Regions from separate parts of the Pseudoalteromonas sp. MM1 genome, predicted to be linked through region 1. Evidence: predicted binding sites of a transcription regulator. Region 1 holds the regulator's gene; the other holds the start of a gene.
What was found. The regulator NrdR, encoded in region 1, represses ribonucleotide reductase genes. The targets are predictions, from matches to a motif close to AAACACNANATNTNGTGTTT.
Positions count from the first base shown of each region.

Region 2: nrdA (class 1a ribonucleoside-diphosphate reductase subunit alpha) is a predicted target of NrdR. The motif match lies at 1,328-1,347, and genes of this name have one in related genera.

Region 1 covers NZ_AP027922.1:854,895-858,093, reverse strand. Annotated here, with positions in the region: gene ribD (bifunctional diaminohydroxyphosphoribosylaminopyrimidine deaminase/5-amino-6-(5-phosphoribosylamino)uracil reductase RibD) at 1-926, opposite strand, end outside; gene nrdR (transcriptional regulator NrdR) at 929-1,378, opposite strand; gene glyA (serine hydroxymethyltransferase) at 1,790-3,046, opposite strand.
Region 2 covers NZ_AP027922.1:1,709,161-1,712,359, forward strand. Annotated here, with positions in the region: gene nrdA (class 1a ribonucleoside-diphosphate reductase subunit alpha) at 1-1,204, opposite strand, end outside; gene QUE46_RS07765 (HAD family hydrolase) at 1,617-2,297, opposite strand; gene ubiG (bifunctional 2-polyprenyl-6-hydroxyphenol methylase/3-demethylubiquinol 3-O-methyltransferase UbiG) at 2,297-3,007, opposite strand; gene gyrA (DNA topoisomerase (ATP-hydrolyzing) subunit A) at 3,186-3,199, shown strand, end outside.

The sequences.
Region 1 (3,199 bases):
GTAGCACCGGCTTCTAAATAAACATGATTAAATTGCAGCTTAGCAAGGTGTGCTAAAACAGACGTTAAATTAACTTTGTTATTTTGCTGTGGCACTTCTATATGCCTTACAAAGTGCGGCCACTGCGTTGATTTATCAACCTTGGTAGTAAAAATTATTATTTCACTTTCAATATTAAATACTGCCAGCTCTGGTGTCAGCCTATTTTGTGAATCAATTATAACCCGCACCGGTTGGCGTAGGGGTAATTCGGTAGGCAAAGCCTGTGGCAATTCGCTTAACCTCACATTGAGCTTAGCATCATCCGTAATAACCGTATCGGCGCCGGTTAAAATAGCGCAGCTTTGTGCTCGGTGTAATTGTACATCTTGTCGCGCAGCGGGGCCGGTGATCCACTTACTCTGGCCATTTTTTAGTGCGGTTTTACCATCAATACTGGCCGCCATTTTACACGTTACATAAGGAAGACCCTGCTCCATACGTTTAAAAAAACCTAAATTAAGAGCGCGCGCTTGCTGCTCTAAAAGCCCAGAGGCAACCTCAATACCAGCATCGCTGAGTATTTTAAGCCCTTTACCTGCTACTTGCGGGTTGGTGTCGACCATAGCCGCTATAACTTTTACTACACCTGCGGCTTTTAAACCCTCTGCACACGGGGGAGTGCGTCCGTAATGGCTACACGGTTCAAGCGTTACATAGGCTGTCGCGCCTTTTGCGTTATCACCGGCCACTGCAAGGGCATTAACCTCAGCATGCCCCTGCCCCGCTAATTGATGAAACCCTTCACCAATTATGTGGTTATCTTTAACTAAAACACACCCTACATTAGGATTGGGGGTGGTTGTAAATCGCCCTTTTTTTGCAAGCTCGATGGCGCGTGCCATGTATATTTCGTCTTGTGCAGTAAAAATTGCTTGGTTTTGCATTATTACTCCCCTAAACGGGCAATTTCTTCACCAAATTCGCGTATATCTTCAAACGAGCGATACACAGAGGCAAACCGCACATAGGCTACTTTATCAAGTTTTTTAAGCGCCTCCATTATGCACTCACCCACTAGGTGACTTGATATCTCTCGCTCGCCGGTAGCACGCAACTGCGATTTAATAATATTAACCACTTCATCTACTTGCTCTGTACTTACAGGGCGTTTTTCTAGAGCGCGATTCAGGCCATTGAGTAGCTTATCTTCATTAAAGGGCTCTCGGCTGCCATCTTGTTTAATCACACGTGGCATAACTAACTCGGCGCCTTCAAAGGTAGTAAATCGCTCGTGACACTCGTTACATTCACGGCGACGGCGAACTTGATGGCCTCCACCTACTAGGCGTGAGTCTATCACTTTGGTGTCTTTTGCGGTGCAAAATGGGCAATGCATAACTAGGTACTTCCGTTTTAAACAAAAAAGGCCGCTGTTTAGCGGCCTTTTATCTTAGCAAAAAAATAGGGCCTGTTGGCCTTTCAGGATTAAATTTGTTCTATCTAGGGGTGATTTGATCGCGGCGCGAGGTTTGTAACCTAGTGGGCTAAGTAAAAACCGAGCAAAGCTTCCGCGTCCTGCTCACGCCCCTTACCTACATCCATGTAGGCAACAAAGAGTAAATCGCCCCTAGGACGAACCCAAGGGCAGTGCATGTTTGGCATTTATGCTGCGTTATCGCCTATTTGTGTGGAGTAACCACACTACATAGACTCTGCCTTGCCTAAAAACCAAACATACTACTGCAAATTAAATCTCAAAAGGTAAACAGGCCCCTTGTTGTGCTCTAAATTACTGCTGCTTATGCAATTAAGCGTATACAGGTAATTTTGCACAAATTGCTTTAACTTTTTCTTTAACTTGCGCTTGTACAGACTCATCGTTGATGTTGTCTAATACGTCACAAATCCAGCCTGCAAGCTCTTTCGATTCAGCTTCTTTAAAGCCACGACGCGTAATTGCAGGTGAACCAATACGCAAACCTGAAGTAACAAACGGTGAACGAGGATCGTTTGGTACTGAGTTTTTGTTCACGGTAATATTTGCATTACCAAGCGCTGCATCTGCATCTTTACCTGTGATATCTTTATCGATTAAATCAAGTAAGAATAAGTGGTTTTCTGTTTTATCAGATACGATTTTGTAACCGCGCTCTTGCATAACAGCAACCATAGCTTGGGCATTTTTAACTACCTGTGCTTGGTACGTTTTAAATTCTGGTTGTAGTGCTTCTTTAAATGCCACGGCTTTTGCAGCAATAATGTGACATAAAGGACCACCTTGGCCACCTGGGAACACAGCGCTGTTAAGCTTTTTGTAAATTGCTTCGTCGCCACATGCAGAAATAATTAAACCACCACGAGGGCCTGCTAACGTTTTGTGTGTTGTTGTGGTTACAACATGCGCGTGAGGTACTGGGCTTGGGTAAACACCCGCCGCAATTAAACCAGCAACGTGAGCCATATCAACAAATAAGTAAGCACCTACTTTATCAGCAATTTCACGGAATTTAGCCCAATCAACAATACCTGAATATGCAGAAAAACCACCAATAATCATTTTTGGTTTATGCTCTAGTGCTAGCGCTTCAACTTGTGCGTAATCAATTTCGCCGGTTACTTCGTCTAGTCCGTATTGGATAGCATTATATAGCTTACCAGAGAAGCTTACGTGTGAACCATGCGTTAAGTGTCCACCATGAGCTAAGCTCATACCAAGTACAGTGTCACCCGCTTCTAATAATGCTAAAAAAACAGCTGCATTAGCTTGAGAACCCGCATGTGGCTGAACGTTTGCATAGTCAGAACCAAATAGCTCGTTAGCACGATCAATTGCAAGTTGTTCAACTACGTCAACATGCTCACACCCGCCATAGTAACGTTTGCCCGGGTAACCTTCAGCGTATTTGTTTGTAAGCTGTGAACCCTGTGCTTCTAGTACGCGTGGGCTACAGTAGTTTTCTGATGCGATTAATTCAATGTGCTCTTCTTGGCGAGCTGTTTCTTTGTTTATCGCGTCAAATAACTCTGGATCAAAATCCGAAATATTCATGCTACGTTCTAACATTGGGGTCTCCTAGGGCAACGTGTATGGTGTTTTTTAGAGGCTTTATTGTACGCTGTAAACGACTCTTTGCCTACGCTCTTAAGTTGAGGATATTTAAACAGGGATTGAATCTATTTCACAGCGTTTTTAAGATGATATTTTTTTATAAACACA
Region 2 (3,199 bases), 850 kb from region 1:
ACATTGAGAAAAGCTCAATCGCTTTAATACGCTTTTTACGAATTGACTCATCTTGCTCGTATTTAACATATAACGCGTCAAACTCGTCTTGGTCTTCAAAGAATGCATCGTAAAGGCCAGGCACATCTGATGGGCTAAATAACGTAATGTAGTCGTCTTTAATTAAACGAGAATACATTAGTTTATTAAACTGTACGCCGTAATCTAAGTGACGCACACGGTTATCATCAACACCACGGTTATTTTTAAGTACTAGTAGGTTTTCTACTTCTAAATGCCAAAGCGGGTAGAATAACGTTGCAGCACCGCCACGTACGCCACCTTGCGAGCAGCTTTTAACTGCTGTTTGAAAGTGCTTATAAAAAGGAATACAACCTGTGTGGTACGCCTCACCATTACGGATATGGCTACCTAATGCACGAATACGCCCAGCGTTAATACCAATACCTGCACGTTGTGAAACGTACTTAACAATGGCAGATGATGTGGCGTTAATTGAATCAAGGCTGTCGCCACATTCAATAAGTACACACGAGCTAAACTGACGCGTAGGCGTACGCACACCCGACATAATTGGCGTAGGTAAAGAGATTTTAAATGTTGATACTGCATCGTAAAAACGTTTGATGTAGTCAGTACGCGTTTCCCGCGGATAGTCAGAGAATAAACTCGCAGCCACTAAGATATATAAAAACTGGGCGCTTTCGTAAATTTCACCTGTTACACGGTTTTGTACTAAGTATTTACCTTCAAGCTGCTTTACTGCTGCGTAGCTAAAGTTAAGATCGCGCGAATGATCAAGATAAGCATCTAGCTCGTCAAGCTCTTGCTCTGTGTAATCAACAAGTAAGTGAGCATCGTAGCGTTTGTCTTCAACCATTTTTGTAACATGGTCAAATAAACGTGGAGGCTCAAACTGGCCATACGCTTTTTTACGTAAGTGGAATACAGCTAAGCGGGCAGCTAAGTACTGGTAGTCAGGCGACTCTTTTGAAATTTGATCGGCTGCTGCTTTAATGATGGTTTCGTGAATGTCTTTTGTACGAATACCGTCGTAAAATTGAATGTGTGACTTTAATTCAACCTGTGAAACCGATACGTTGTTTAAACCTTCGGCGGCCCATTCAATAACGCGATGGATCTTATCAAGATCTAGAGGCTCTTTACGCCCGTCACGCTTGCTTACAGATAACTGTTGGTTCATAGCTTTGCCTGTATTCCTTGGGAATTATGTATTTTGACCAATGCTTTATACCTCGCTAAAGCAAGGTACGTATTCATTTATTATAAGTTTCACCGTATTGGCGAATTTAATTGAATAACATTTGGCCACAATATCTGGTGTTGTTCAATTTAGAGATCACAAGATAGTGTGGTCTGAGCTGATTTGCAAGGGACATAATAGCCCCTATTTGTGGATAACTTTGGGATAACGTATTTGTGTTAGTAGTCACTCACCTTTGAACAATCATTTAAGTTGAAATAGGTAAAAATCAACTAATGATCAGCTAAATTTACGCAATTTGAAAATAAATTTCGACTGCTTTTTTTATCATCAAGCTTTGCGTAAAAACTAACACAATCACAATATATAGTGTTTAATAATTTACATGGCACTATATATGGTTAAAAGCATCAATAGGGCTGTGCCAGTTAAAATCGGCTTCCCAGCCCTTAGCTACATCAATACTTGGTATATAGCCCCAAAGCGCTGTTGCTGTGTGCATACCTGCGGCTTTACCTGCTTCTATATCTCGTTGCGCATCACCTACGTATAAACAACGTTTAGGATCTACGTTCATCAGTTTTGTACAGTGTAATAAGGGCAAAGGTGATGGTTTAGCCTCGGCGAGAGTATCGCCACTGATCACAACGTGTGCATTTTTTAAAGCGGGTATAGCAGCCACTAATGGATCGGTTAAAAACCCTGGCTTATTGGTCATTATTCCCCATTTTATACCTTGGTTCTCAAGGGCTATGAGTAATGATTCTATGCCTTCGAAGCAGTGGGTGTGTGTGGCTAGGTTTTGGCTGTAGTAACTGACTAATTGTTTTATTCGTTCAGTTTGTGGTTGCGATGCCCATAGCGCTTTAAAGCCAAGTTCAAGTAATGCGCCGGCGCCATTAGAAGCTACTTTCCTATACGCTTCAGGCGCTATTTGCGCAACACCTTCACTTTTAAGTACGGCATTTAAAGCAGCACCTAAATCGTCTGCTGTATCAAGCAAGGTGCCATCTAAATCAAATAAAAAAGCGTCGTACTCAAAAGGAGTCAAGTGGGTATGAGAGCTAGCCATTACGCTAACTTCTCAAAATGAAGAATGTAATTAACACTCACATCGGTATTTAATGAATACTGCTTAGAAAGCGGATTGTAGCTAAGGCCTGCGCTGGCACGTACTTTTAAACCGGCTTGCTCAGCCCATGCAATAAGTTGTGCAGGTTTGATAAATTTGTTGTGATCGTGAGTGCCCTCAGGCACCATTTTTAATAGCTTTTCAGCACCTACAATAGCAAACAAGTAAGCTTTAGGTGTTTTATTTAGTGTTGAGAAAAACACATCAGCCCCAGGCTTGGCAAGCTTTGCTACTGCATGAATAATAGAAGCAGGGTCAGGTACGTGCTCCAGCATCTCCATACAGGTTATTACATCAAAGCGAGCAGGGTGCTGGGTTGCAAACTCCTCTGCAGGTACTTTTATATAGTCAACATTTACACCGGTTTCTAGGCTGTGTAGTTTGGCCACAGTGAGTGGCTCTTGGCCCATGTCTATACCGGTTACGTGTGCGCCCATGCGTGCCATGCTTTCACTAAGAATGCCGCCGCCACAGCCTACATCGAGTGTCTCTTTATCAAATAAGCCTTGGCTTTTGTTAGCCACAAAGTCTAATCGTAATGGGTTGATTTCGTGAAGAGGTTTAAACTCTCCGTCTTGGTCCCACCATCGCTCTGCAATGGCTTCAAATTTTGCTATTTCTGCGTTATCTACATTTTGATGTTCGGTCATAAAATACTTCCTCGTCAATCTGAGGCCATTATATAGGGCTAAATTGATAAATCGCAAAGTTTTGCGCCTGTAAATTTAAATTAATTGTGATAGCATGGTCGCTTAGAAATAATAACAAATACTCTTGGCGCCTAATACCGGGTTGCTAAGAGCTGATACTGAAGGAATGTGATATCAAATGACTGATCTCGC